DNA from 2 places in the Listeria rocourtiae subsp. hofi genome. Region 1 is predicted to be linked to the other one. Evidence: riboswitches for the same ligand, from Rfam matches in the RefSeq annotation. Region 1 holds a riboswitch; the other holds the start of a gene.
The links. Region 1 has a riboswitch for thiamine pyrophosphate ahead of thiT (energy-coupled thiamine transporter ThiT). Riboswitches for the same ligand answer to the same signal wherever they lie in the genome.
Positions count from the first base shown of each region.

Region 1 (23,383 bases):
GCACCAAGATAATCAAAATATAGTTCACGCCACCGATTGTGTAGGCAATAATCGTTAGCGGTATCATCGAGATGATAACCCCTGCTACCGGAATAAGTCCTAATAGGAAAACCATAATGGCAAGTGAAAATAGTTGTGGGAATCCCATAATCCAAAGTGCAATCGTTGTTAAAACACAGTTTACTAAAGCAATCATGAACTGCGCTTCGATAACTTTACCAAACGTCTCATTGAATTTTGATCCGAAATATTTCACCTCGTCATAAATGAAAGCAACTTTACTTTGGCCAAACTTGCTAGTGAACAAAATCAGCTGCTCTTTTCCAAGCGAGAAAAACAAGCTTAAAATGAGCGCAATAAACGTATTCATCGCAACAACACCGATATTCGCTAAGTACGTGAATAAGAACTGAATGCCATCGTTCGCATATTTCGTTATTTCAAATTCTTTCGCAAGTCCCATAATATAGTTTACCGTCTCATTATTACTTGGTTTCGTGTAAAAATGATTGATAGAACGAATAAGTTGGTCCAGCTGCTCAATTAACATCGGAATATATTTCACTATCAACAATGCAATACCTATTGCTATAAACGCATACAGGATAATAACGATAATTTTTCGATAGATAGAAATACGTTTCAAAATAAAATTCTCTAACCTATTAATGAGGAAAGAAAAAATGAACGTCAGCAAGATAATATCAATCATGCTTCTAAGTAGATACAGGATAACGGCGATAATGACAAATACGAGCACACGCCGAAAACTGCGATTGTAAAATAATTTGGTTAAAGCGTCCAAAATGTCGTCCTCCTCTTGTTTTTAACTCCCTCTATTGTAACAAAAAATGATTCGCCATGCATGCCTTAACCTACAAATAAAAAAATCTCTCTAACCCAGCGGCTAAAGAGATTTCGGCTTACTTATCTTCCCCAATAATCTTAACTTCTGTTTCTAACAAGATACCTGATTGTTCTAACACAATCTTTTGGACATGTGCAATCAATTCCATGTAGTCCGTTGCTGTTGCATGGTCAATATTTACAATAAAGCCCGCATGCTTCATCGAGACTTGCGCGCCACCGATTTGATAACCTTGCAAACCAGCTTCTTGAATTAGTTTTCCAGCAAAATGACCTGGCGGGCGTTTGAAAACACTACCGCATGAAGGATATTCTAATGGTTGTTTTGATTCACGCATTTCTGTTAGTTCGTCCATTTTTAGGCGGATGGCTTGTTTATCAGCTAATTCTAGTTCAAAAACTGCCTCTAGCACGATGTAATGTTGATCTGCGATAGAACTTCGACGATATTTTGCCTCTAGTTGATCTTTTTTTAGGTGAAGCAGTTCTCCGGTCACTGTGAGGACAGTCGCTTCAATGAGAACGTCCGATATCTCACCGCCGTACGCACCTGCATTCATATACAGCGCACCACCAACAGAACCTGGAATCCCACAAGCGAATTCTAAACCGCTGAGTGATTCGTCCAGCGCAAAACGAGATACATCAATAATCTTTGCACCGCAACCAGCAATGACTTTCGTGCCCTCTCGTTTGATAGCGTGGAGTGCATCCAAGTACATGACAATACCACGAATACCTCCGTCCTTAATAATCAGGTTCGAGCCATTGCCAAGAATCGTTAACGGAATCTGATTGGCATGAGCAAAAGCGATCGTTTTCGCGGCTAGATCATGACTCGTAGGCATCACAAAAAGATCCGCTTTTCCGCCTGTTTTTGTAAACGTGTACGGTGCCAAATCCTCTTCTACCTTTACGATAAGTGTTGGAATTTCTTGTTTTAACTGTTCTACTATTTGAGTTATATACATGAGCCTTACCTTTCTTACGCCATTTCTAGGCTTTCTTATTTCGAATTAAAGGTCTAATCTTATCCATTGGCGGCTCGTACACGCGGCAGTGAGCTTCATACGCCTTGCCATAATCCTTTACACGAGCTGGAATATCCTGATTCGGGTTCAAGTTCAAATCATTTTCAAGCATTGGTATTAACGAAATAATTTGTTCAAAAATGTGGCCTGCTTGGGCTTCACTAAGAACAAAGGCTAATTTCGATAAAGCACGGCGCTGATCAGCAGGTAGCATCTTACCGTGCAATTGTGTCCACTTCAACATTTTTTTACGCGTATCACGTGTTTTCTCTAAGTAAAGGCTTTGGCCATACGCTGCTATAGCATAAGCGAGCGACAAATCCTCCGCATGATTCCAATCCTCTTCCAAAATTTCCTGTTGCGCTTCCACCTTTTCATTCAAAAGCGCGATGTCCTCTTGATAAATATCTAATTTGCGTTGTTGTTGCTTGTAAACCTCGAGCGCTAAATTCAATTCATCTATTTCCGACTGAAATTTCTCACCAAAGAGCCCTTTTTCATTCAAAATTCGTTGCACGCCCTCGATACGCTCTGCTGTAACGCTGTCCCGCTCTTTCATGATTTGCGTACGCTTTTTTAAGTAGTCAAAGTAAAAACTATATTTTTGAACCTCTATAATTACTCTTTCGGCTATGTCCCGATTGACGGTCAGACCATCTAGATTAGCAACAATAATGCCCGCAATTTTTCCAAGCATGGAATAGACAATCACTTCATATAAGTTCCCGTCTACGCGGACTTTGTATGGCAATGTATGATTGTTCTCTAACATTTTTTTATACACTTTCGGATTCTTATTTACCATCAATATCACCTTCAATCAGCAATTCTGTACCTATTCTTTCATTATAAATGAAAATGACCAAAATGTCAGGGAAAAGTTTTCAAAACCATTTTTGTTTACATAATAATGTTATCGTCATTTACATCTATCGATTTGCATAAGTCATCTATTTTAGCTATACTTGCTTGTGTAAGGAGTTGTCGCGAATATGCCTAAAAATGAAAAATGGAAAGCGCTTGTTGATATTAATATTTTATTTATCTTGTTTGGCTATATTTGTTTATATTTTATGTATAATGTGGCATGGCCTGAAAGTCTGCTGTTTATCGTCGCAATTCTAATGGGCAGTTGTGGCTGTCTTGGATTTTATTTGAGCATTAAGGGAATGCAGATGAAACGCAAACCGATGTATCAGATTTTCCTGATGATGGCTTCCATTATTCCAGCAATCATTGGTGTTGTTTATGTCATTATTTATTTCTTGACGCTCTTCTAAAAAGTCATAAAGCCCCGTGTCTGACTAATCAAAGTCGGTGACACGAGGCTTTTCTTAGTTATTTTGTTCTAGACATTCGTAAACGGCCATCATTTCTTGTTTATTTAACTCGCGGATGCGATTGAAAATTAGAATGTCAGCAACTGCATCTGTGAATGACTCTTCTGCCACCACATCGCGCACTTTTCCTGTCAGCCATGTTCCGACTTTGACGCCTTCCACAACTTCTTTTAACCCCTCATCGTTAATGCCTGTAGCAGAGCACGTCACGCACGGTATGGATAACTTTTGAACGCCGTCATGCAGTCCATCTTCGGAAATAATTTTCTTTCCTTTACAGAACGGGCATGATTGGGCTTTTTTCACCTTATTTATTTGCGTGACGATTTTTTTGTAGCCAAATGCTTCATAGACATAGGTTAGTTTTTTGTATTTACCATTGACGAAATAGGAATCGATAATCATTTCTCGCGTCTCGTTTATATTGGCAAAATCACAAATAGTCACTTGGTTTTTCTTGCTCATAGCTACAATATTGCGCTCTATTTTATCCCAAAATGGAATCGCGTTTTGTAATACCATTTCATAACCAACAAAGCTGGCTTGCTCTAGTTCTAGCATTTTTAAAGCAACTTGTTGTTCGCGTGGTAATAAGGAGACGTCTTCTGTTAGTGGCATGTCTCCGCCAACGATTTCCTTTACCCGCTCAAGTTCTGGAAGCGCACCGACTGTTGCAATTACTTGGTCAACTGGCTGCTGAATTAATTCACGAATGTCTATCTCGCCAAACATTAATTGTTTATGATGTCCTAGAACGCTTCCTTCACAAATCGGGCAAGTTACCATCTCACGTGTTTCCTTCATTTGTTCTTTAATAACTGATTTGGAAATCACGATGTAGCGACCGATAATTTGATTAAATCCTTGCCACGTTCTCGTTGCCTTACCAGCTTTATCATAAAACGATTTCTCCCAGTAACCGTATAAAAATGTGTGTTTTTCAGCTTCTGTCAGTTGATTGTACGGCTTGCTTAAATCATGACCAAGTTCGTTTTTTATTTCTTCAAACAAAAATTCAATCTTCTGGAACTGGAAAAATTCTAAGACTTTCATAACTTCTGGGTGCAACATGCCTTCCCAAAATGGTGCGTTACCGTCTTGAATAACGACCTCAAAATCAAATTTTTCAATGACGCGTCGGCCAGAGCAGTAAGGACAATGATTATCTGCTGAATAAAAATCAAAGCTTCTTGTATCCTTATTGGTCGGATGCGCTGCCACAATATGATTAATTAGCCCACCCATCTCAAAAAGAAAACTGTATTGACTATACAAATGCCGTTCCAAATCAATTGCGACTACAGGTGCGATTTTTTCTGATTCAAACTCGCCGTAAATTAAGCGGGCCATGGATGATAGACTTTTTAGAATTCCGCCTTTATAAATGTTTTCTGCGTTTTTGAAATAGGCCATATGATCTTTTTCCAGATAGTGAATGCCTGTTTGTTCTTTTAACGTAGATGTAATAGGCGCGGGCTGTATACTAGCCTCTCCATCTTTCTGCCGATAAAACGCTTCATGTGTCACAATATCCAATTTTTCGACCGGCTCGACTTGCCTTTTTCCAAAATCCACAATGAAATCGGAGGCATCTAGCATATAATCATTATGCTCAATCATTACCATAGAAACTGATTCATCTTGCAAAATCACTCGAATACTGTCAATAAACTGGTTTAGAATATTTTGGGACAACCCCTTAGATGGTTCGTCAAAAATGAATAGTGTATGTGGATTTTTAGAACCCGAAAACAGTTCTGAAACTAAGTGTACACACTGGAATTCTCCTGTGGACAGTGTCTGTGTTTTTCTCTCTAGCGTCAAATAGCCCAAACCTAATTTTATCAGTAGGCTCAAACGTTTGTGCGCAAGATCTTGTTTTGGTAACTCGTCAATAATATCCTCAATTGAACGTTCAAAAATTGCGTCGATGTCATCGGTATATTTCGTCAGTTTTTTCTTAATATCAAGGAAAGTTGCGACAGTGGAACGGCTTGTAATCGATTGATTGCGATTTTGCCCAACCATAACTAACTTATCTTTCGGGTAGCGTTTTAAGAAATCTTTTGCGATACATTCGTTTACTAGCGTCGATTTCCCACATCCGGATTCACCGGTAAACGTAACAAGCCTGTTTTGGGGAATCTCTATTTCCTCCATTTGAATATTGCGGCAATGAAGGTCTTTAAATTGATAATATTCCATAGGCGTTTCCTGATTTATTCCCACATGAACTGGTGCTGGTCGCGGTGATTCTTCTACTAATTTCCCACCGTATTTTCCACTTCCTGGGCCGAAAAACAGTTGCTCATCCGTCGCATCGAGTACTGTGTCGGAATGATCAATTAGCCAAATTTGATTTTTATAGCCCAGCTGTTTAATTTGTTCTAGAATTTTCAACAAGGTTTGGTGATCTAAGCCAACCGAGATTTCATCAATAATAATAACCGTGTTTTCGCTTGTCGCCATAAATTCGGCCAAATAAAGACGCGTTAATTCGCCACCAGATAGCGTTCCCATAATGCGGTTTAGCGTTAAATAACCGATATTCATGTTAATAATATTTTGCAAGATATGTTGCTTGCCTTCGCTTAGATTTAATTCTTCTTTAAGTGAGAGCAACGTTTCCATACTTAAATTATTCACATCCGAAATGCTATGCTCGCTTCCTAATAATTCGATTTTATACGTCTCAACTTCAGGGTTAAAGCGTTTTCCACCGCACTTTTTACAAGTCACATTACTATTACTTCCGCGCCCTTTACAGCCAGTACACCAACCTAGCACATTATTAAACGAAAAAAGCTCTGGTGATAAGTCAAATTTCTCTGCCATCGTGACACGAATTTCTTTAAACACGCCTGTATGCGTTCCAATCGTAGAACGCGGATTAGATGAAATAGATGACTTTCCTAAAAAAAGTACGAGTGGCATCTCTTCCATTTTGATAGCACTAAAATTCGTATCCATAATTTCAGGAAATAGATATTGATATTCTGCTTTCGGTAATAGCGATACAAGACGTTTCTTAGATTCTTCACCAATTGTCTGGCAAAAAGTCGTTTTTCCTGACCCAGATAATCCGGCGATTCCCAGCGATTTTTCTGTTGGTAATTCCGTATCCAGATGATCAATATTGTTCGCAATTAATTGATTTATTTTCATTAGCGTATCTTCTCCATTCTCCAATCTAGTCATGACGCTTAAACACAATTATCGCATATCTCATTATGTAAGTTCAACTGCGAATAGCTCCTCACAAAGAAAGAGCGTAATTCCATTTTTTAGAATCACACTCTGTTCACTCACTTATGACAAGACGGTGCCAAGCTTGTTGCCCATCTCTGTCCATGCGTAGGTCGCACCCTCGATAGCACCTGGACGCGATTTTGTTTCCTCGCTGAAGCCACTTTGGTCTAAGCGTAACTGTACGGTGCCGTCCGCATTTTTAGTTACTGTCCAAGTGACTGTAGTCGTTTCACCAGCACTTGCCCACGTATATGTGATTGAATTTGGCTCATCGATATTCAAGACTTCGCAATTGACAATGCCGTCCCACCATTCAGAAGGCTCTGCGCGGAATTGGAATTTATGCCCTACAACTGCCTTGAAGTCGTTATTCCAAATCCATTTCGCGAGCATATCTGAGTCTGTTAGTGCGTTCCATACTTTTTCTACTGAGCTTGTGAACTTAAAATCTAATGATACATCTGGTTTCATGTTTTGTTCCTCCAATAATTGATTTAATTTTAACATTCGTTCTTTCCAAAATCCTTCGTAATACGATACCCAGTCTTGAATTTCCTGTAATGGCTGGGCGTTTAACCGGTATCTGGTTTCACGTCCCACTTTTCGCGCCACCACAAGATTGGCTTCTTTCAAAATAGCCAAATGCTTGGAGACGGCTGTGCGACCCATATTAAAATGAACCGTTATTTCGTATAAGGGCAATTCTTCTACATCGTTCAGTATTTGAAGTATTTTCCGCCTCGTTGGATCGGCAACAGCATCATAGACATCTCTTACTTGGCCTTTTTCGCTAAGCATACACACCACCTTTTCTTCTCTAATGTTCATTCACAAAAATAGGACACCTTTTGTTGTCGTGTTCATTATACGACACCAAAAGGTGACATGTCAACTTTTTATTTGCTTATGTCCTAGATCCGTTTCTAAGAATAAGAGTCATTATCTCGTTTTCCGATAATTTTTCTGGGAGTGTTATTTCATTTTCGACACCTAGATAATCTTCTTCTAGCCACCATTGTTTGAGTTTCTGAATGCCAAATTCATGTGCATTTTTCTTGGTTTGATGTCTCTTTACTGTTTCGGAAAATGAAAGGTTAAAATAATAGACATCTGCGTTGTTATCAAAAAACTGAATGAGTTTATATAGCATATCTTGATATATTTCTTTACCAAGAATACCTTCTACAATGACATATTTACTCTTGTTTTTTCCATATTCTGCAATTATTCGAATAAGTTCAACACTTGGATTGGCGTGACGGTCCTTTACATGCAGCATATCACGACGAACTGTGTCTTGGGAAACAACTAGCGTGCCTGGACCTAGCTCATGCTGCAACTGTTTGGCGATGGTTGTTTTACCACTTCCAGAGTTTCCACGAATAATAATTAACTTTGTTTTCATGCAGTCTCCCCCTAAAACCGAACCAATTATTATTTATTTTGCAAAAAAAATTTTTTACCCAATCAAAAACGAACTATTAATCCGATTAAGGTCATAATAGTTCGCTTTTATTTATAATGCTTCTACAAATTTTTTCTTTTTATTCTTTACGGGATTTAATTTGCGTTCGACCCAACCGAGTAACACATCGGCCATAACAGCCATCAGCGCTGTTGGAATCGCCCCAGCTAAAATAATTGCCGTTCCGTTTGTTGCATTCGTTCCACGGACAATAATATCACCAAGCCCACCTGCTCCAACAAAAGTACCGATTGCTGCAACACCGATTGCGATAACTAGGGCATTTCTAATCCCCGCCATGATAACGGAGAGTGCTAACGGAATTTCAATCATTCGCAACACTTGCCACTTCGTCATACCCATCGCTTTTCCTGACTCTAATAGCGCACCATCTACGTTTTGAATGCCTGTATACGTATTTTTTAGGATTGGTAAGATGGAGTAAAGGAATAGGGAAAGTACCACTGTATTTGTTCCTAGTCCCATTACGAGCATCAACATGGCGAGCAAAGCTAAGGCCGGAATCGTTTGAATTACGTTCGCCGTTTGAATAACCCAACCAGCTAGTTTCTTCTTACGTGCAATGTAAATACCTAGTGGAATCGCCACAATTGCCGCAAAAATAACACCATAAACACTCATTAAGAAATGTCGCCAGAATGCCTCCATGACATAGGTTGCATTGTTTTGATAATAGTCAATGAGTTGTGAAAAAGTTTCCATTTTGTCGACACCTCCTTATTTATTTTCAAAGTAATTATGTTTCTTCAAAAACTCCTCGGCAACGATAGACGGTTCTTTTAATTCGCCATCTGCTTGGTAGTTTAATTTTTGCATTTCTTCCGTTGAAATCGTGCCAACTAGTTTATTAATCGTTGTTTTTAGTTCTGGATGTTCTTTTAAAATAGCATTGGTAGCCATTGGGGATGCATCATATGGCGGGAAAAATTGCTTATCGTCTTTTAGGACAACAAGATCATACGTCGGAATCCGGCCATCTGTTGAGTAACCAAGCGCCACATCCATCTGATCGTTCTTAAGCGCCGTGTAAATTAAACCAATCTGCATCGGAAAAATTTTCTTGAATGTGATATCATATTCTTTGGAAAATGCCTTATATCCATCTCCAGCTCGCTCCATCCATGAATTATCAACCCCTGCAACAAGTTGATCTTCCACTGGACGCATATCGCTAATCGTCTTCAAATTGTATTTTTTAGCGGTATCTTGTCGTACCATAAAAGCATAGGTGTTCGCAAAACCATATGAGTCAAACCAATATTGATCAAAACGCTCCGAAAAGCCTTTTTGCACGGCTTCCATTGCTTTTTCAGGGTCTTTTATAGGTTCTTCACCAAGCGGTCCAACTAAATCGGTTCCTGTGTAACGCGTAGCTGAAATATCAATATCGCCATTCACCATCGCTTGGTGTTGCACAACAGACGAACCAAGATTATTCACCATTTCTACTTTTAAATCTGTATCATGTTCAATCATTTGCTTCACAATATTGCCTACAATCTGTGATTCCGTTGTTGACATCGTCCCAACTTTAATCGTGCCATCTGTGCTTCCGCCAAGTCCTGGAAGGGCACAAGCCGATAAGAGTGATACGCCAAGCAGGATGACAGCGGCAAGTTTGAGCGGTTTTTTCATCATTTTTACTGTCCCTCCTTACATATTCTCTTTTGCTGCACGAATCGCTTTTGGTGTAATTCGAACTTCTAATTTGCCTAGGAAAAATTCAACTAACAGCGCCAAAATTGTAACTGGAATCGCACCTCCGAGAATTAAATCTGGGCGATAAAGATTCAAGCCGTTAAAAATAAAATCACCGAGACCGCCCGCACCAATGTATGAGGCAAGCGTTGCCCATGCGATGATGTAAACGGCGGATAAACGAATACCTGCCATAATGACCGAAATTGAGTTAGGTAGTTCGACATTTTTGATTAGTTGCCAAGAAGTCATCCCCATGCCGCGCCCCGATTCAATGAGATTTTTATCCACACCACGAACGCCGATAAATGTGTTACGCATAATTGGTAGCACAGAGTAAATAAACAATGCTACAATCGCCGGTACTTTACCAACGCCAAGAATTGGAATAATAAAAGCTAAGATGGCAAGTGATGGTACTGTTTGTAACACACTAACTATACCGATTACAAAATTAGCGATTTTTGGCGAGCGTGTTAAAAGAATGCCCACCGGTACAGCCACGACAATCCCCAATATAACCGCAGAAAGCGAAATATAGAGATGTTCCCACGTTTTTACTAGCAGGTCATGGCCGTTGTCTTGAAAAAATTGTGTTATCGCGTCCATTAAAAATAACCTCCTACTTTACTCGTGTACTTCTTCTTTTTCAAGCTCTTGCGCAGATTCCGCATGTTCTGCCGCAGCTTCTTCTAAATCGCCCCAAATCGAATCATAAACAATATCAACAAGGCTTGCGCGCGTTACAATCCCTACCAAACGATTTTTCTCGTCGACAACTGGTACATACTTGAAGCCTCGTTTTAAAATCCGCTGCATTGTATCGCGTAGCAAGGCATCCTTCCGCACATAGAAAACATTTTTGTCCAAAATATCAACAACTGATGTCGCAATCCTGCGATTATGCTCGATTGCCTCCACATCAATAATTCCTTTCAACACATTTTGATCATCTGTCACCAGAAGCGTATCAACACGGCGCTCTTTCATTAATTGGATAGCCGCTTGCAGTGATTTATCCGCCGTAATCGAAACAGGTGCCTTATTCATGATTTGCTCTACATTCGTCACATTAGGTCGTGCCTCAATCAAGCGATCTTTCCCAATGAAATCTTCTACAAATTTATCAGCAGGATTACGCAAAATCTCATCCGGCGTGTCAAATTGTACAATCTCGCCACCTCGCATAATCACAATTCGATCCGCAAGTTTGATAGCCTCATCCATGTCATGCGTGACAAAAATAATCGTCTTTCCAAGCTCTCTCTGCAAATTCTTAAATTCCTCTTGCAGTGAATCACGCGTAATTGGATCAAGCGCACCAAAAGGCTCATCCATTAAAATCAAATTTTGTTCCGCAGCAAGCGCCCGAAGCACACCAATCCGCTGTTGCTGTCCACCACTTAGCTCATATGGATAACGATCTAAATATTCTTCCGGTAAATCGACCAATTTAATCAGCTCTGCCGCTCTCTCATTTTTCTTCTCTTCCGACCATTTCAAAAGTTTCGGAACGAGTACAATATTTTCGCGAATTGTCATATGTGGCATTAGCCCAATCTGCTGAATAACATACCCAATCGAACGACGCAATTTCACTGGATCTTCCTTCATGATATCCTTGTCGTTAATAAAAATTTGGCCATTCGTTGGCTCAATCAAGCGGTTAATCATTTTCATCGTTGTTGTCTTCCCGCAACCACTTGGCCCGATAAAACAAATAAATTCGCCACGTTCAATATCTAAGTTTAGATCATTGACGGCTGTTTTACCGCCCTTGTAAATTTTTGAAACATGCTCAAATCTTAGCAATCTAGACACCTCCGAGTTTAATTGACTAGCACAATGCTAGGTGAAAGCTGTGAATCAAATAACCCTTGACTCGCGATATATGTATTTCCATTCTGTTATAAAAAAGGAAAAACTTACCAATAAAAAGAAATAAAAGTTGGGAATAAACGCCTCTCAACTTTTAACTGGTTGTATAAATTAGAACACAGTTATAGCGAGTAAGAAATCAAAAAGTTGATTCTATTCCAAATAACACAGCCCTTTCTAATCCACATTATAACGTAACCAAAATTAAAAAGCGAATGAGCACGCCTCATATGTGCCTATTCCAATAGAAAAAAGCTCCATCAAATGCACTACTCATAGGCATTTAGGGAACTTTTGAAATTTCTTATAAAAAACAAGATTCACATGGAAAAATAGCGGTTTTTATTCAGATAAAGATATAGATTTGAATTGCCAAAATCGGAAAATAACACTTAAACCTCTATCAAGTAGGTGCAGAAATATTGTTATATATGGCCAATAAAGAAGCGCCTATCTCTAGCTAGGAGGCAGGCGCTTCGGTGTGCTATAAAAAATTTTTCTATCTACATTGTAGTACGTAAAGAAATCATCGTAAGCTATTTACAATAATCGATTTGTAAGTGTTAATCTGGTATCTATTTTTCTGAGAATAATATAGCCTATAAGCGCTCCAATGAGAGAACTCAAGAAGAACGAGGGAATAAACACCCACATTGTCATTTGTTGTGTTAAAAATAGGCGAGCAATAAGATAGCATATTAGAGCACCGAGAACCCCCGTTCCAACCATTTCGCCGACAGCTGCTAACCAGAGCTTTTTCGTATAGTTGTAGAGCAGCCCCGCGAACAACGCGCCAATCATACTCCCAGGAAATGCAAAAATCGTGCCTGTTCCAAAGAGATTCCGCAAAACAGAGGTTCCAAACGCTTGCGCTACAGCATATCCTGGCCCAAGCATCACAGCACTAATCAAGTTTACCAAATGTTGTACAGGAGCAATTTTTGCAAAACCGACTGGTACAGAGATAAAACTACTTCCTACAAAAGAAATTGCCATGAGCATTGCAGTATAAAGCCATTTTTTTAGCACCATAATTATTTAGGCAGAAAAAGCCTTGGTGAGATTTTCATCAAGATGGTAACAATGATTCCTGCCACGATAATCGTTGCGATACAACTCGCACCATTCATCACAATCGAAAACAATTGCGCGGACCAACCTTTAAAAGCATAAGCTCCCCAAAACAAGACGCCCGCAAGATAATGCCAGAAATACCGTGCCACGCCGCCAATAACCATCGTTCCCCAAGCCCAGCCAATCGCTTTGCCTAACTTCTCCTCTTTCAAATAACCACGAACTTGCACCGCAAACACGCCAGCAAAAGCAATAAATGCGAAGGCAACAATATACTCAATAAATCCTTGTAATGGGCTCAAAATATAAGCTTTCCCTGTCACAAAATGAAGCAATCCCCACAATAGTCCTGAAAAACCAGCAGCCCAAAAGCCACGTCTAATCGCAATAATGTACATCGGAATCATGCCTAAAGATACCGAAAATGACGATCCGAAATCAACGGGAATAAAGCTGAGAACCATTGCTAATGCAGCAAAAATAGCACATTCTAACATTGTTAACAATCGCGTATTACGCATAAAAATACCCCTTTCTTTTTTTGGTAAAAAACGTACCGCAGAAGAAAGGAGTCAAATCATCAAACTTATGTAATCAGATATAACTTCATTCGCCACAATCCCTACGCTCGTATTAACGAACAGGTTCAAAGGGTCAGATTCCTAAAAATCAGAAATCAATCTCAGCCAAGGCCCCCCCTGTGGTAACGTCTATTCATGAAGTGGATTCTATTTCAGTCCCAAATCATGGATGCCCAAACAATACACCAAGATTTGTAAGCTTTGGCGCCTTATTTGACTATCTGGTTCTCATTATAGCAGTATATTTTAGAAAGTCCAGTTCCCTGCTCTTTCATTGCATGAGTATTCGTGATAGAATAGGAGTAATTGCGTTTTTGGCATTCAATATGAAAATTTCAGTTGAGAACGCGCGAATTTGGGAGGACGAAAATGTTAACTGTAAATAATGTATCTTTACGTTTTGGCGATAAAAAATTGTTTGAAGATGTTTCCATTAAATTCACACCTGGAAATTGTTACGGCTTAATCGGTGCAAACGGTGCGGGGAAATCTACTTTCTTAAAGGTGCTTTCTGGTGAGCTTGATTCACAAAGTGGTAACGTGCATATTCCGGCTGGTGAACGTTTAACTGTTTTGAAACAAGATCATTTCCAATATGATGAAGAAGTTGTTTTGAAAACCGTTATTCGCGGACATGAGCAACTTTTCAAAATCATGGCAGAAAAAGACGCGATTTATTCAAAAGAAGATTTCAGCGATGAAGACGGTATTCGTGCTGCAGAGCTAGAAGGTGAATTTGCAGAACTGGATGGTTGGGATGCAGAACCTGACGCTGCTGTTTTGCTTAATGGACTGGGTATCACGACTGACTTGCACGATAAATTAATGAAAGACCTTACAGGTAGTGAAAAAGTCAAAGTTTTGCTAGCACAAGCACTATTCGGCAAGCCTGATATTTTACTTCTGGATGAGCCTACCAACCATTTGGACATTAAAGCGATTCATTGGTTAGAAGAATTTTTAATCAACTTTGAGAATACGGTTATCGTAGTTTCCCATGACCGTCATTTCCTTAATAAAGTATGTACGCATATTGCCGATCTTGATTTCAGCAAAATTAAGCTGTATGTCGGTAACTATGATTTCTGGTATGAATCTAGTCAATTGGCACAAACAATGATGGGCGATCGCAACAAGAAGAAAGAAGAAAAGATTAAAGAATTGGAAGCCTTTATCGCACGTTTCTCGGCTAACGCTTCGAAATCAAAACAAGCGACTAGCCGTAAGAAAATGCTTGATAAAATTACACTTGAGGATATTCAGCCTTCAAGTCGTCGCTACCCGTTCGTACAATTCAATCCTGACCGAGAAGTTGGGAATGATCTCCTTACTGTGACGAACCTTTCGAAAACAATTGATGGTGTGAAAGTACTTGATAACGTGAGCTTTATCATCAATCGTAATGACAAAGTTGCGCTTGTTGGTGACGATGAAGTTGCAAAAACAGTATTCTTCCAAATCCTTGCTGGTGAAATGGAACCTGATGAAGGTGAATATAAATGGGGTGTAACAACAACTCAAAGCTACTTCCCTAAAGACAACTCAGAGTTCTTCGAGGAGAACGACTTAAATCTTGTAGAATGGTTACGCCAATATTCGCCACAAGATGATAGCGAGGCTTTCCTTCGCGGTTTCCTGGGCCGCATGCTGTTTAGTGGCGACGAAGTATTGAAAAAAGTTCGCGTTCTTTCCGGTGGTGAAAAAGTTCGTTGTATGCTATCGAAAAACATGCTTTCTGGTGCCAATGTGCTGTTGATGGACGAACCTACCAACCATTTAGATTTGGAATCAATTACTGCGCTAAATAACGGGATGATTCAATTTAAAGGGGCGATGATTTTCGCATCACATGACCACCAGTTCTTGCAAAGTGTTGCGACACGTATCATCAACCTTTCAAAAGATCAGTTCTATAATAAAGAAATTTCATACGATGAGTATCTTGCTGAAGCATTGAATGTGACGGAGTAAGTTGAAAAAAGCAGTAGAGACGCCGTATTATGGCACGTCTACTGCTTTTTTATTTGTTGGGACTGTTCGAAATGCAATGAGTCACAGCCCCAATATACTTATGAGCATTGTGAATAGGCGTTCCTCTAAATTTTTTAGAATGCAGATACCATTCATCGCTATAATTCTGATAAAAAATCGGATTGTATACATAAAATGCTTATTTCCTAGTCAAAAATAGCACTTCCCACCGGGTTTCCCAGATAAGAAGCGCTATTTATCATTTTTTCAAATTAAGTCGTCCTGTATCGCTTTTGATCAGCTTGTCTTTATTATATGTCGACCATGAAAATTGGAACCACTGAATATCAGAAACCTTATCCAGTTTGTCAAGCGGAAAAACAATACGCCCCTTTATTGTAGCACCCGGCTTCATTTTGCCATCAATAATATCTGATAAAATAATATCAGCAGCTAATTGTTGTCCATTGATTGTTGTTAGCTCACCTTGTAACGGATAGGTAAGCAATTCATCTTTTGTGTTATTTTTAATTTCGATTGCAATCGTGAGTGTTCCTGGCATGTCTTTATCTTCCATTGTAGAATGTACAACCTTCTTCTCGACAGTAACGGTTGAAATTTTCTTATCCATTCCATCCGCATTATTATGCCAATTCACATTATATATTTCTATTCCTTCTGATTTCGTTTTACCAGTCTTGCTATCAGAGGAATAACTTGCAACTTGTTCTTGGAGCTTGCTGTAATTACCAAATGAAATAAATACGCCGATAATAGAAATGATGATAAGAATACTAGCCCCAGTTACGACGAAAATGCCGATTTTGCGTTGTGATTGGGCGAATAGCATGATAAGTCCGATGATGAACCCTAGAAATGAGACACCCATTAATGTTAACCAAATGGCCATGTTTTAACTCTCCTTGCCTGATTGTTATTATTGTACTATAACATATGTTGAAGCTCTTATAAAGCATCTTTTGCTGAATTAGAGCTTCAATATGCATGCGAGCTTCGCGAGCAGGTAATCCTTCAGCAGCTCTTATAAAGCATCTTTCACTGAATATTAGAGCTTCAATATGCATGCGAGCTTCGCGAGCAGGTAATCCTTCAGCAGCTCTTATAAAGCATCTTTCACTTAACATTAGAGCTTTCAATATGTACGCAAGTATTGCGAGCGTGTAGCCTTTTTCAGCAAATCTTATAAAATATCTCCCTCAAATAAGACAAAAAAAGACTAAAACATTACTGCTCTAGTCTACATTGTTTTTAAGCAAATTCAATAACCGTTCTTCCCACATTAACTGCACTAATATCGTAGAAGTCTGCAAAAGCTTCGTTGATTTGCTCTAGCTTAATTTTTCGCAAAACTAGGTGATCTAAATTAAGTTTTCCGTCTAAGTACAATTGCGCAAGTATTGGAAAATCACGAAATGGCTGAGAATCACCATAAAAACTACCGCGCAATGTTTTCGCAACTCGGTGGAAACCGCCTGCCGGTAACGCTACTTGTTTACTTGGATGAAACGCGCCGACTACAACTGTAGTTCCACCTTTTCGTGTAGCTTTCCATGCTGTTTCCGTCGCAATCGTATTCCCAGAACAATCAATAGCAAAATTAACACCAAGATTACCGCTAAGCGATTGGATCTGCTCAATCACATCTTTATCTAGCGAATTGACTGCATGCGTGGCGCCGAATTTCTTTGCAAGTTCTAAATTATCAGCTTTAATATCGCATGCAATGATTTTTTCTGCACCCGCAATTTTAGCACCTTGAATCGCATTTACGCCAACCCCACCAATACCGAAAATAGCAACAGTTGAACCTGGAGTAACGCCCGCAGCACGCACAGCAGCATTGTATCCCGTTGCTACACCACAACCAATAAGAGAAGCTTCTGCAAAAGGCATGTTTTTAGGGATTTTTACACATGATTTTTCAGGGACAACTGTATATTCCGCAAAAGTTGATAATAAGGAATAATGGTAAGCCTGCTCCCCATCAATAGAAAGCCTGGATGTCCCATCGAGTAAAGTCCCATCAAACATTGGTCCAAAAGCAGATTCACATAAATTCGGCGTACCTGCCGCACAGTAATCACACGTACCGCAAAATGGTACCCAGTTTAGCGCCACGTGATCACCAGGGTTCACACCAGTGACAGCGCTCCCAACTTTTTCAACAATACCCGCACCTTCATGCCCTAAAATGCTCGGTGTTGGCGTAGCTCCATCTTCAAAAGCATTTAAATCACTATGACACACACCTGTTGCTTTCATTTTTACAAGTACTTCTGTTTCTTTCGGATCGGCTAGGTCCACTGTTTTAATTTCTAACGGTTGCCCTAATTTAGTCATAACCGCTGCTTTCATTTTCATGATTTATCCCCCTAGAAAAGCGCCTTACTCCAATTCGGGTATCGACGCTCGTGTCAAATTTAATAAGCGAACCAGATTGCTTTTTGTTTCGTGTAAGCAGCAAGTGAATGTACCGCGAATTCCTTGCCCCAACCACTTTGTTTCCAGCCTCCGAACGGGCTTGCAAAATCGTAACAACCATATTTATTGACGAAAACCATCCCAGCCTCAAGTTGATTCGCCACACGGTGTGTGCGACTAGCATCATTCGTCCAAAAACCAGCAGCAAGGCCATATGTCGTATCATTCGCGATGCTTACAGCTTCTTCTTCCGTTTCAAATGGAATCACACAAAGAACCGGGCCAAAAATCTCCTCACGCACTGCTTTCATCGTGTTATTCATGTCAGATAGAATTGTCGGACGAACATAAAACCCGCGTGCATTATCTCCTGTCATATCTCGGAATCCTCCAGCTGCAACTGTCCCGCCCTCTTCTTTCGCACTCTCGATATAGCCAAGAATCTTCTCCATATGAGCCTCTGAAACCGACGCACCTTGCTGTACATCTGGATGAAATGGATTGCCTAATTTATAGCTATCTGCATATTCCGCCAGTTTTGCAACCACTTTATCGTATATTTCATTTTGGACAATTAACCTTGTTGGTGCCGAGCATTTCTCTCCTTTGTGTGTGAAAAGCCCATAAAAAGATGTTTCAATCGCTTTATCCAAATCCGGTGCATCTGCAAAAATAATATTTGGCGATTTGCCACCAAGCTCAAGTGATACTGCCTTCAAATTAGACTCAGCCGATGCACGCACTAAATCGCGCCCAATTTCAGTGCTTCCCGTAAATGCAACTTTATCAACATCATTGTGTCGTGCTAGTGCCTGACCAACAAGCCCATCTCCAAGTGCTAAATTAATCACGCCTGCTGGCAAAATGCGGGCCTCATCAATAATTTCAAATAAGCGAATAGCTGAAAAAGATGTTTTCTCAGACGGTTTTAAGATGACCGTATTTCCCATTGCAAGCGCCGGTGCCAATTTCCAAGCTGCCATATCGATTGGGAAATTAAACGGAACGATTTGCCCACAAACACCAATTGGATCGCGCGTCGTCACACTTAGAAAATCACCTTCAACAGGATTATTTTCGCCGTAATATTTATTCGTCCATCCTGCATAATAGTCAAATAAATCTGCTGCTTCCTGCACATCATCTTGATATGACTCGGTGTATAATTTTCCGTTATCAAGCGACTCAAGTGTTGCCAGTTCTGCTTGATGTTCTAAAATTAAACGCGCAATGTCACGCATCATTTTTGCCCGTTCCTTACGTGCCACCTTTTTCCAAGTCGTTTCGAAAGCTGCTTTAGCACTCGACACGGCCATCCCCACTTCTTTCTCACTGCCAGCATAGATTGAGCCAATCACCGTACCATCAATCGGACTAATCGACTCAATCGTCCGTGAAGTTTCGATCCACTGACCGCCAATGTACATTTTTTTCGGCCTATTTAACCACGATTTCGCCCACTCCAATTTTGGTTGCTCAATCCCCTTAAATTCTGCTATCATTTATCGCCACTCCTTCTAAAATTTCTAATAGTTCTTGTCTCGTCTTTTCAGCTAGTAAATTTTGCACTTCCCGATACGTAAAATGCTCTTTCAAATCCACAACGATTGGAATCAGTGCCTTGGCATACGCTGTACATCGCGATTCATTGACGTTCAATCCCTGCAAGCAGCGTTCGGCAAGCAACGTCACAATCTCACGGAGTTGTGTCACAATTTCCAACAATTGCATGCCCGCCATATGTTCAAACACATTGAGATCGGTATCGCTGTGCCGGTAGCAAAGATGTATTGTCTCCACCTTACCGATGATACTAAAAGCGCCCTGCATCACAGTTTCCGGAATAACAGGATTCACCTTTCCTGGGAAAAATGTAGAACCTGCCATTAAAACAGGCAACACAAGCTCGCCTATTCCCGTCTCCGGACCTGATGATAAAAACCGCAAATCCTGACAAATTTTTAGCAATGTTTCTGCATAAAGTTTCAAAATATCCGCTAGTTCTGTAATAGCATCAATATTTTGTGCAGTATCAAAACCATTTTTCGTCAAACAAAGCTCTAAGCCAGTCACATCGCGCAACTGGTTCATTATTTCTGCTTGGTATGCTTTACTAGCACCTGTCCCCGAGCCAATCACCGTTTTTCCAAGATTCACCGTCAACAAAGCCGGCATTGCATTTATCACTTTTTGCTGGCGACGCTCCAAAACCTCCTTATAACCGCTGAAACGCTCACCTTGCTTGAAGCGCATGCCATCTTGCATACAAGTTCGACTAATCGTATCGATTTCTGCAAAACTAGCCACCTTATCTGTCATTTCCAATTTCAAAATATCCATACTAGCCACCAACTGCTCAAAATCACGGTATAGCGCAATATATAGCGCCGTATGACACGCGTCAGCTGTCGATTGTGAACCGTTCACATCATTCGTTGCATCGACGCCCATTCCGGCAACGTGCGCCACCACCTCATTTACATTCACATTCGTCGCGATGCCACCACCCCCATGATAAGCATCAACAACAAAATCATCCCAATTAGCAGCTTCCATCAACGCATCGCACGCCGTCACAATTGCCCTTCCTTTTGCAACACTGAGCTCTGAGGTCGCCATATTAACTAAACTTGCAGCCTTCTTTACTTCTAGCATCGCCCGAATAAAAGTTGGTTTTCCAGATAGTAAAGTACCAGAAAAAGATAAATTAGTTACTGCGCGTGCCGTCAAAATACCGTATTGCCGATTTGCTGGAATTTCTACTTCACCAAGATAATCTCGTTCTATCCGTGATTCAACCGTCTCAGTCATTATTCCTGTCCGACCTTTCTTTAAATTTCTGCTTTTGATTGCGTTCAAATAAAGAAACCGCTTACGAAAAATGCAGTAAGCTACACTTTCACCTCTATAAAAGTCGCATTTTGAAAATAATCCCCCAACTATTTTGTTCACAATACGAATTTTATATTTCTTAATTTGAATTTAAAGTTATTATAAGACAGAAAAAAAGCAACGTCAACATTGTGTTTTTATGCACGTACTATTAGCAATAAAACCTGACTTGCCTCTGCCCCAACGACTCTAAATTGAAAAAATGTGCTTTTAAAGCTATAATAAATAGTATGAAAAAAATAATGGAAGACTCACCTAAAAAAAATATTTCTACTGTGCAATCCGTTGATAAAGCGCTTTTATTATTAAGAATGATCAGTGAAAGTAAGATTGGACTTTCGATTAATGATCTTATCGCCAAAACGGGATTTAACCGTACAACCATTTGGCGCTCACTTAATTCTCTCGCAGAGCAAAGCCTTATTGAACGCAATGCGCAAACAAAGCTTTATACAGTCGGTACATTTTTTTATTTGCTATCAAATAAGAATAATTACCATCAGTTTCTTATTCGCCGGACGCACCACTTGATGAAAGAACTGTGCGCCGAAGTTCATGAGAGCGTGCATCTAAGCCTGCCACTCACAACAACGACTTTAACCATCGAACAATTGGTGCCTAAAGATCAAGTAAAGCTCATTGATTATATCCATGTTGAGCTGCCACTTCACTCCACTTCAAGTGGCAAAATTGTTCTTAGTTTGCTGGAAAAGGATGACTTGGAGGCAATTCTCGCTGGGCATTTAACGAGTTATTCACCGAGTACAATTACTGATCCAGCCAAGCTCCGCGCCGAGATTGCTTTGATTCAAAAAAATGGTTATGCAACTGTATTTGGCGAGTTAGAAACGGCTGAAAATGGGCTTTCTCTTCCGATAATGGACCAAAATCAGCAGTTAATTGCTTTGCTGAGCGTTTCTGGACCAGGTTTTCGGTTCACTAAGGACAAGATGAACGAAGCATTACCGATTATTAGAAAATATCGTGATTTAATGACAACATCGATACTCCGTGAAACAAGTATGGAATAATTCAGTAGCAAGATTCGCGCCGTCCACTAAAAATGGGAGTTGCGTTATCTTGCTTTTTTGATATATTATTCACAAACTAATTTATCCCCTTCAATGCAACAATAGCCTATCTGATGCTTGCTAAAAATAAAGTATTGACAAAGTTTGTGATTTTGTCGTAGGATAGAGAGCGAATAGTGAAATTATTTTTTCGCTATCCGAACTTTTTTAATCCCCCAGCAAAAATGTTTTTGTAATCCCTTACATTTAGGAAATAGGAGGATTTACTTATGTCGACAAGTACGAACAATTTGATTCGATTAGATGACGCACCTTTAAATAAATTTCATATTAAAATCGCTGGTTTAACGTTTGGAGCCCATTTCACAGATGGCTATATTATCGGTGTTATCGGTTTTGCTTTAACACTCATTCAACCACAAATGGGACTCACGCATCTTTGGGTTGGTTTAATTGGTAGTTCGGCGCTAATTGGTCTATTTTTAGGAAGCTTGCTTTTAGGTTGGATTTCTGACTATATTGGCCGTCAAAAAATTTTTGTGACCAGTTTCATTATTATTACACTTGGTTCAGCGCTACAGTTTTTTGCGGATACGCCATTAGAATTGTTTTTATGTCGCGTGTTACTAGGAATTGGGCTTGGTGGGGACTATAGCGTCGGGCATACAATGCTTGCTGAATTTGCGCCGAGAAAACATCGTGGGGTTTTGCTTGGATCGTTTAGTGTGATATGGACATTTGGCTACGTTGCGGCGAGCTTTGTGGGCTTTTATATGCAATCAATAGGTCCTGATGCATGGCGAATTATGCTGGCTTCTTCTGCTTTGCCTGCTTTCTTAATTTTAATTTTACGAATTGGAACGCCGGAATCACCTCGTTGGCTAATCAGTAAAGGCCGTAAAGAGGAAGCACTTGCAATTGTGCAGAAACATGTTGGAGCAAATGTGATGTTGGATGATGAGATGGTGGAGTCCACTAAAAAACGTAGCTTCATGGCATTATTCAGTAAGGATATGAGAAAACGGACGGCTTTTAATAGTTTGTTTTTTGTTTGCCTTGTTATTCCCTACTTTGCAATTTATACTTTCTTGCCGTCGATTTTGAATTTGATGGGCCTTAGCGAGAATTTTGGAACTGATTTACTGCTTAATGTAATCCTAATCGTTGGGGCTGTACTTGGTATTTGGTTCACAATTATCTTCTCTAGACGCGGCTTCCTGATTTATTCTTTTATTTTTCTCAGTGTGATGTTGGTGCTTTTGAGCGTCTTGCCAACGAGCGCTAGTTTCTTGATGATCGTTGTTTTTGCCGGCTTTACACTGATTATGTCTGCAGTTAGTAACTTGGTTGGTGTCTTTCCTGCTGAGAGTTTCCCGACTGAGATTAGGTCGCTAGGTGTTGGTTTTGCAACATCAATGAGTAGATTAGGTTCGGCAATGGGTACTTTCTTGCTGCCAATTACAACGGCAAGTTTTGGTATTCAATTTTCAACAATGGGGCTTGCAGTTATTCTCATTATTGGAACGATTGTATCGATTGCTTGGGCGCCAGAAACGAAAAATTTGACGCTTTCCGAAGCCGCAAAAGATGTTGAACGCCTTAAAAAAGTAGCGCTTAAGGGAGAGAAATGACGTGAATATTTTGCAAAATAAAAATGGTTTGCTGACAAATCTTCAATGGTCAAAAGAGGCACGCGATAATCGTGGAATGACGCCTTTTTCACCGAGCCGAGTATTGAATTTAGAGCAGGAAATGGCGATGCAAATGGCGCGAGTTCAAGAATTACCGACAGCTTTTTTACAGTATTTGTTTTTGCGTACGCTTCGTGAGCAAAGGAAGGATC
Region 1 is NZ_CAUYTL010000002.1:216,098-239,480, reverse strand. It holds gene R8925_RS02525 (AI-2E family transporter) at 1-805, opposite strand, end outside; gene murB (UDP-N-acetylmuramate dehydrogenase) at 924-1,838, opposite strand; gene R8925_RS02515 (hypothetical protein) at 1,864-2,703, opposite strand; gene R8925_RS02510 (hypothetical protein) at 2,891-3,178, shown strand; gene R8925_RS02505 (ATP-binding cassette domain-containing protein) at 3,233-6,403, opposite strand; gene R8925_RS02500 (SRPBCC family protein) at 6,548-6,958, opposite strand; partial or broken gene R8925_RS02495 (metalloregulator ArsR/SmtB family transcription factor) at 7,097-7,285, opposite strand; gene R8925_RS02490 (AAA family ATPase) at 7,392-7,892, opposite strand; gene R8925_RS02485 (ABC transporter permease) at 8,004-8,675, opposite strand; gene R8925_RS02480 (osmoprotectant ABC transporter substrate-binding protein) at 8,691-9,608, opposite strand; gene R8925_RS02475 (ABC transporter permease) at 9,627-10,280, opposite strand; gene R8925_RS02470 (betaine/proline/choline family ABC transporter ATP-binding protein) at 10,299-11,483, opposite strand; gene thiW (energy coupling factor transporter S component ThiW) at 12,090-12,581, opposite strand; gene thiT (energy-coupled thiamine transporter ThiT) at 12,584-13,144, opposite strand; TPP riboswitch at 13,225-13,332, opposite strand; gene R8925_RS02455 (ABC-F family ATP-binding cassette domain-containing protein) at 13,574-15,175, shown strand; gene R8925_RS02450 (DUF4352 domain-containing protein) at 15,435-16,085, opposite strand; gene R8925_RS02445 (Zn-dependent alcohol dehydrogenase) at 16,445-17,557, opposite strand; gene R8925_RS02440 (aldehyde dehydrogenase family protein) at 17,617-19,119, opposite strand; gene R8925_RS02435 (lyase family protein) at 19,103-20,428, opposite strand; gene R8925_RS02430 (IclR family transcriptional regulator) at 20,752-21,540, shown strand; gene R8925_RS02425 (MFS transporter) at 21,810-23,171, shown strand; gene maeA (oxaloacetate-decarboxylating malate dehydrogenase) at 23,173-23,383, shown strand, end outside.

Region 2 (8,480 bases), on a different contig from region 1:
AAAATTGTTACAAGATACGTGTCGAAATACTGGTACGACAGTGATTGTTATAACGCATAATACCGCTATTACACCCATTGCTGACCGTATTATTGAGATTAATAACGCCAAAGTTCGTGATGTCAAAATTCAGGCAAATCCAGTTTCGATTGACAGCATTGAATGGTAAGGAGAATCCGATGAAAAAAGCATTATGGAAAGACATATGGCGAGAAATCGCAAAATCTAAAGGCAGATTTATCTCGATTTTCCTACTAATCGCGCTCGGTGTTGCCTTTTTTGTAGGCCTGAAAGCAACTGGTCCTGATATGATTCACACAGCTGATAAATATTATGACTCACAGAATTTGATGGATTTACAAGTACAGTCCACGTACGGCATAAATCAAGATGACATCGCTATCTTAAATGGAATCCCTGGCGTTCGACAGGTCCAGCCTGGTTATACAGCAGATGTGATGTTGCAAGATTCGCTACTTATTACGAAGGTGTATTCTTTATCGCAAAATAATCTGATTAATAAGTATACGGTCGAGAAAGGCCGGTTACCGCGAAAAAGTGGTGAAATTGCGATTGATTCCATCAAGAAAGCCAACGATTACTATAAAATTGGTGATAAGGTTACGTTTGTGAATAGTGATGGCAGCGCTATGAAGGGCCAGTTCCATAAAACTACATTTACAGTTGTTGGGATGGTTTCTTCGGCGGCTTATATCGAGGAAGGAACTCGCGGTACTTCCAAGATTGGAAATGGACGCGCGGATATTTTTGCAGTTGTTCCTGAGGTGGATTTCGATTCAAAATATTACTCGACCGCACTTATGACGTTCGATAATACGGCGAAGTCAGAAGCTTATAGCGATGAATATGACTCGACGATTGAAAAGAATAAGTCACTCGTAAAAAAGGCACTTGCAGGACAGCCAGCCGCGCGCTTAAACGCGATTCAAGAAGATGGTCAGGTGAAAATCGATGAGGGACGTCAAAAAATCGCGGATGGCCTTGCTGAAATCGAGAAGAACCAGCAGAAATTAAATGAGGCGCGCGCGAAGTTAGATCAGGGCTGGGCGGAGTATTACAACGGAAAGCGTGAGCTTGAATCCAAACTTGCAGACGCTCAAGCAGAAATTGATAGAAATACCGCCAAACTCGCGCAGGCTAAGAAAGATATTGCAACAGCGGAACGCAAAATTGCAGATGGTGAGGCGCAGATTGAAGACGCAGAATTGCAGTTGAACGAGGCGCAATCAGAACTTGAAGATGGGCAAATGACACTTGATGAAAACAAGGAACAACTCGCAATGGTTCAACGCTTATATGATGTAGTGAAAGACTACACCATTGGCGATATTCCGATTGCTGATTTAGATAAGGAAACACAACAGGAAATTATTGATAATGCGAACGCGTTTGATCCCGAACTTGGTGGATATATCCAATCCTATTTTGATGGCACACTTTCAGAAGCACAACTAAATCGCCTGAAAAATGAGGCCTCGAATCAACTTGCGATGGCTAATAAAGAAGTCGCAGATGCACAAAAAGAAATTAACCAAAATCGCCAGCTACTCGCTGACAAACAACGGGAACTAGCTATTAAAAAACGCGAACTTAATGAAGCGAAGGATAGATTAGCTCAAGGCAAAAAGGATTACGCAGATGGTATGGCACAACTAAATGTTGGGAAACAGAAGCTTGCCAATGCAAAAGTAGCTGGTGACGCTAAACTTGCGGACGCAAAAGCCGAACTAGACGCTGGGGAAGCGACCTATGCGGCAAATTTAGCAACTTTTGCAGCAGGGAAAAAGAAGGCTCTTTCGGAAATTGCTACATCGAAAAAAGACCTCCAAATTGCGCAGGAAAAACTGGACGCGCTAGACTTACCGAAGTATTTTATTAGTGACAGGACGGATAATCCAGGTTATACGGAATATAAAGATAATGCAGATCGGATTGCATCGCTTTCCACCGCCTTTCCTGTTTTCTTCTTTTTGATTGCAGCACTTGTTTGTTTGACAACGATGACGCGAATGATTGAAGAGCAACGAACACAGACTGGTACGTTAAAAGCGCTTGGTTATAGCAACGTTGATATTATCGCTAAATTCCTCGTATACGGGTCGCTTGCCAGCCTTACGGGAACTATGATTGGGCTCATAATTGGGTTTCAAGTATTTCCACAAATCATCTTTGTGGCTTACGGCTCACTTTATAATTTACCGGCGCTTGATATTTCTTGGTATTGGAGTTACAGCCTGATTTCACTTGCCGTGGCGCTGTTTTGCACCACTTTGACGGCTTTCGTATCATGTCGCGCCGAATTACGAGAAAACGCGGCTTCCCTGATGCGTCCAAAAGCGCCGAAAAACGGGAAACGAATTTTGCTGGAACGGGTACCTTTCATTTGGAAACGAATGAATTTTACGAGTAAAGTGACGGCCCGAAATATTTTCCGCTATAAGCAACGGATGCTGATGACAATTCTTGGTGTGGCTGGCTGTACAGCGCTTCTGCTCACTGGATTCGGTCTCAAAAACTCAATTGGTGATATCGTTCCACTACAATACGACCAAATTATGAAGTATGACGCGGTTGTCGTATTAGATAGTAATGCAACAAAAACGCCTCTTCAGGATTACAACACGATTATCGATAACACACCAAATATCAAAAGTGCACTTGATGTTTCTCAAAAAAATATGACGGCAATCGAAAAAGGCGTGGCAAATCAAGGCGCCACGCTCATTACACCAAAAACACTAGACAATTTTAGCAACTATGTCGTGCTACGCGATCGTAAAACACATAAAACCGTTCCACTAACCAATGATGGTGCAGTTTTATCAGAAAAACTCGCTAAGTTGTATGGCGTCAAACCAGGCGACTCACTAACTATCAAAGACGGCGACAATAATAGTTACAAAATCAAGGTCACGGGCATCACAGAAACCTACGCCATGCACTATATCTACATGACGCCGACGTATTACAACCAAATTTTCAATAGCCAGCCGGAATATAACACACAGCTTCTTCTGCTTAACAATACAAATCAAAAGTGGCAGGATAACTTTGCAGAGAAGCTACTTAAAAATCCAGCCGTGCTCGCTGTCACATATACAAATACTGCAAGCAACGCATTTGGAAGTACAATGGATAGCCTTGACGTCGTGATTGTTGTCCTAATTATTTCAGCCGCAGCGCTCGCCTTTATCGTTCTTTACAACCTGACTAACATTAATGTTTCCGAGCGAATTCGCGAACTTTCAACCATCAAAGTACTCGGTTTTTATCCAAAAGAAGTCACGATGTACGTCTATCGTGAAAATCTCATTTTAACCATGATGGGCATTGTCGTCGGCTTTGTTCTTGGTACTTTCCTGCATCGTTTCGTCACCTCAACAGCAGAAGTTGACATCCTGATGTTCAGCCCGACTATTCACGCGATGAGTTACGTTTACGCCGCGATATTAACGCTGCTATTCTCAACGCTCGTCATGATTGTTATGCACATCAAATTAAAACGTGTAGACATGATTGAAGCTTTAAAATCAGTAGAATAAACATGAGCGACTTTTCTCCGTTTTCAAGAAAAGTCGCTTATTCTCATTTAAAATTGGCAACTGTTTGCGCTATATTTTCCGAACGAGTAATTGCCGAGATAACTGCCACGCCTTGTGCTCCAGCCTTCCTAATCTCTTTCATTTGTCCTGATGTAATTCCGCCGATTGCAACCATTGGCAAAGTAATTCCAGACTGGCGAATATCGCGTAGCAATTCCAAACCAGTCGTCGGTTTTGCATCAACTTTCGAACTCGTCTCAAAAATTGGTCCAACACCAATGTAGTCCAATTGCTCATACTTTGTTGCGTTCTTTGCTTGTTCTAGCGTATTGACAGAAAGCCCAATTTTCATTTTTCCAGCACAGCTTGCAATTACATCCGAAATCGCCATATCATCCTGCCCCACATGAATACCATCCGCTCCAATCTTTAGTGCCAGCGACACATCATCATTGATAAAAAAAGGAACGCTATACTTGCGACAAAGTTTCTGACATGATTTAGCAAGCAGTTCGATTTCATCAGGATTCGCAAGCTCTTTTTCACGAAATTGATAGCAGGTAATACCTGATTGCAGCGATGTTTCCAAAATTGGTAGTAGCTTGTCCCTAGGAACATCTTGCGTCCCAGCGATAAAATAGATTTTTAACATGTCACGTATTCTCCTTCCGATGCGCCCAATGATTAGTCGGCCCATGTCCATGGCCAATATAAATCGGATCCGAAATAGCACGCGTGATAAATGCTTTTGCTGTACGAACCGCGTATTCCGTCGTTGCACCTTTTGCAAGTTCAGCCGTTATACATGCTGAAAAAGTACAGCCCGTTCCATGTGTGTGCTCCGTGTCTATTCTTTTCGCCTCTAGCCAAAATGCTGCATTCTCATCTAAAACATAATCTCGTGATTCTTGCTTATTCTCACTATGCCCACCTTTGATGATAACCGTCTCAACGCCTAATTTTTGAATTTGTTTCGCGGCTTTTTCGATTTGTTCTATACTTCTTATCCTCATACCTGTCAGCGCTTCTGCTTCGGGAATGTTCGGCGTTACAATCGATGCGAGTGGCAGCAAATTTTGGCGAATAGACTTAATCGCATCATCATTCACGAGCGATGCGCCCCCTTTAGCTATCATAACAGGGTCAACGATTAGCGGACCCCAATTGAAGCGCCGTAATCTAGAAACAACAGTATCAATCGTCGCCTCATCCACCAACATGCCCGTTTTGACAGCTGTAATCGAGAAATCATCATTTAGCGCCTCCATCTGTGACGCCAGAATATCAACTGGAATTGGATGAATCGCACGAACGCCTAGCGTGTTTTGTGCAGTAATCGCCGTAATTGCCGACATCCCAAAGACACGGCGCTCCTGAAATGTCTTAATATCCGCTTGAATCCCAGCCCCACCGCCACTATCAGACCCTGCAATCGTAACTGCTTGTGGAAATATCATTGCGGAACCTCCTCTATCTGTGCCACTTTTTCCTGATTATGTCCGTCCCATACTGCCAACTCATCGATAAATGCAACGCGGAAAGAAGCTGGCAATCTCCGCTCTAATCTTTTCACAGCATACTCCGAAGCAATAGCATAACTCGCTGATGCCACAACAACCGCATCCAAATAATCATCTGTGACACCAACAAAAGCACCAATCACACAACTCAATAAACAACCCGAACCCGTAATTTTCGGTAAAAGTTCATCTCCATTTTCAATCGTTATCACACGCTTGCCATCCGAAATAGTATCCACAGCGCCACTAATCGCCACAATAGCCCGGTATTCGCGTGCCACTTTTAAAGCAATCTCCGCCGCTTGCGAAGCATCTCCAAACCCCGCATCAACACCTTTCGCCTGCCACGAAATACCAGCAATACTCGCCAGCTCTCCCAAATTCCCACGAATCACAGCAAACTGTATCTCCTTTAATAATAACTGCGCCGTCTCTTGCCTAAATGAAGTCGCACCAACACCTACTGGGTCCAGAACAACCGGTTTTCCAGCCAGATTTGCCGCTTTTCCAACAGCCAACATCGACGCCACCAATCCTCTATCCAGCGTGCCAATATTAATTACGACTGCATCTGCCATTCCGCCAAGTTCAGCCATTTCTTCAATAGCCACCGCCATAATCGGAGACGCCCCTATCGCCAGCAAACCATTCGCTGAGTCATTCGCCACCACAAAATTCGTAATCGTATGCACCAACGGATTTCGCGTCCGTACCTCCTCAATAAGATGCCAATTCGCCATCCAAATCACCTCTCCCATCCCACGTTTTCTGCTTGTATGCCATATCCCAAAACGCCAATTCCGCGTAACTACTAATCCGAAAAGCCTCCCGCAACTCCACCAAATCATCATCCGTCAACCCAGTCGCAATCCTGTCCAGCAAATCCATCTGTCGCTGCAAGCCTTCCGCATAGCCCGCATCCTGATAAATCTCCATCCAAGACTGATACAACGGCTCCGGGCTAACGTAATCCGCGTACTGCTCACCAATTTCCCAGTACAACCAATAACACGGCAAAATTCCCGCTAAAATACGGCCCAATGAGTGCGATCCTGCCAACCGATACATATGTGATGTATAATGATAAGCCGCCGGGCTCGCCACAACCTCAATCAAATCCGCCGTCCCAATACCCACATAAGGATAAAATTTTTCCCGCATCACAAGCTCCGACTTCTCCAAAGACGCAAGCGACTTGCTAAGCTCCATCATCGCTACGTAATCATCCGCATAAGCAACCCCCAGCGCAATCACCTTCACATAATGCGTCAAATAATAATGATCCTGCAATAAATAGTAACGAAACGCCGCCTTATCCAAACTCCCATCCACCAACTGCCTCACAAATGGATGATCCTTACTCTTTTGCCATACTTCCTGATTCTCCGCACGCAATACTTCCGAAAACCGCATCATTCCATCTCCTCCTTTTTTCATACAAAAAAACGCCTTCCCCGGCACTAGCAATAGCGCAAGAAAAGGCGTCATGATATTTACATCAAGTTCCCAATACTTCCCTACGCGAGTGCTAACTCAACAGGTTCAAAGGGTCCATGAATTAATATTCATATCTCGGTCTTAAGTAAGACTCCCCCAGTATAAGAGATTGGTTGCTACACAGGGTAAATCGGCGGCAAGCGTTCGCTTTCGCTCGATTTACAAAGCATAATTTTCATCCAACTAAAAAGGACAAAATATCGCTCTATCTTGTGTCGCACCCCAGTCTCCAACTATTCGTTTTTCACCACAAGTGTACCATAAATAAATCCGATTCTCCAAAAAATACGCGTTATCCACCGAAAAAATGGGTATGGAGGTACTAAGGGGAAACCAACGTAGAGAGGATGGGAAGTCAAATGACAATCTATCATAGGATTTTAGTAGGTGTGGACGGCTCCAATGAAGCGGAAGAAGCTCTAAAACGAGGTATTCAAATTGCAAAAAGAGACGGAGCAGTACTCGGAATCGGCTTTGTCGCAGATGTTCGTCGAATCGCGCCACTTATCGATTACGAGCAAACATACGCAAAAAAAGCCAAAGAATACGGCAAAGGTCTTGTCGAAATCTATAAAACCGAAGCAGAAAAACTCGGCGTCGAAAATGTAGAAACATTCGTCAAATTTGGAACGCCAAAAACAACTTTTGTGAAAAAATTTATCAGCAAATTCGAACCCGATTTAGTACTTGTCGGATCTACCGGATTAACGCCAACCGAAGAGTTTATCATGGGTAGCGTATCATCCTATATCGCCTCTCATGCACCATGTGACGTTATCATCGTCCGAGGAAAAAACTGGCGCGACCGCAAAAAAGTCGAATAACCAATAAAACCAAGTAGGTAGGTATTCTCTGCTTGGTTTTATTATGCTATACTACCTGTTATACAGTAACCAAGAAAGAAGGCTCATACCAACATGCAAAGCGGAAAAAAACAAACAACCCTCTACCTACTACTAGTTCTCGTCATGGCAAGCTGGGGACTAAACGTAACCGCAACTAAAATTCTAGTCTCCCATTTCCCGCCTATCACAATGACATCCTTTCGAATATTTACAGCCGCAATCGCTGTCTTCCTTTTTTTATTGGCCATCGGAAAATTCAGACTCCCGACACATCGCGAATTTTTATACATATTTGCAGGAAGTCTGTTCAATATTTTTCTACATCACTACTTCCTAGCATCAGGTCTAACCATGACTACAGGGACAAATGGCGGCCTTATCTTAGGAATCGGTCCAATTCTAACCGCTATATTAGCCGTTATTTTTTTACGTGAAGCCATTTCTATGCCACAACTAATCGGCCTTGTATCTGGACTTTTCGGCGTTTCGCTCATCGTGCTGACTGGTGGGCAAGGACTCTCAGGTGCCTCATTAGGAGACATCTACGTCTTCATCGCAATCCTATCCCAATGTTTTAGCTTCATCATAATCAAACGCATCTCCGGCTCGCTCGACCCACGTCTAATGACCGCGTATATGCTACTAATCGGCTCCATTTTACTATTTTTCACAAGTCTTATTGAAGAACCAGGCGGCCTCGCCCAAATGAGCGGTCATTCACCATCTATGTGGCTACTATTCCTCACCTCAGCTTTACTTGCAACAGCATTTGGAAACTTAATTTATAACTTTGCAGTCGGACAAATCGGCCCATCCCAAACAGCTATTTTTATGAATCTCAATCCATTTTTCTCGCTCATCGGCGCGGCCTTATTTCTAAATGAACAAATCCGTTTAATGCAAATTCTTGGCTTTATTCTAATTATCATTGGTGTCATACTAGGATCTGGTGCCTTACCTGAGCTCATTCGTGCTAGAAAAAGAGTCCGAAATCCCCAATCGAGTAGGAGGAGCCGTTAGGCTCCGACCTCTCACACCACCGTACGTACCGTTCG
Region 2 is NZ_CAUYTL010000006.1:20-8,499, reverse strand. It holds gene R8925_RS04520 (ABC transporter ATP-binding protein) at 1-169, shown strand, start outside; gene R8925_RS04515 (FtsX-like permease family protein) at 180-3,563, shown strand; gene thiE (thiamine phosphate synthase) at 3,607-4,224, opposite strand; gene thiD (bifunctional hydroxymethylpyrimidine kinase/phosphomethylpyrimidine kinase) at 4,217-5,020, opposite strand; gene thiM (hydroxyethylthiazole kinase) at 5,017-5,823, opposite strand; gene tenA (thiaminase II) at 5,801-6,499, opposite strand; TPP riboswitch at 6,581-6,688, opposite strand; gene R8925_RS04490 (universal stress protein) at 6,940-7,404, shown strand; gene R8925_RS04485 (DMT family transporter) at 7,498-8,445, shown strand.
Region 2: it holds a riboswitch for thiamine pyrophosphate, as region 1 does, so the genes downstream of both, tenA (thiaminase II) here and thiT (energy-coupled thiamine transporter ThiT) in region 1, are expected to answer to the same signal.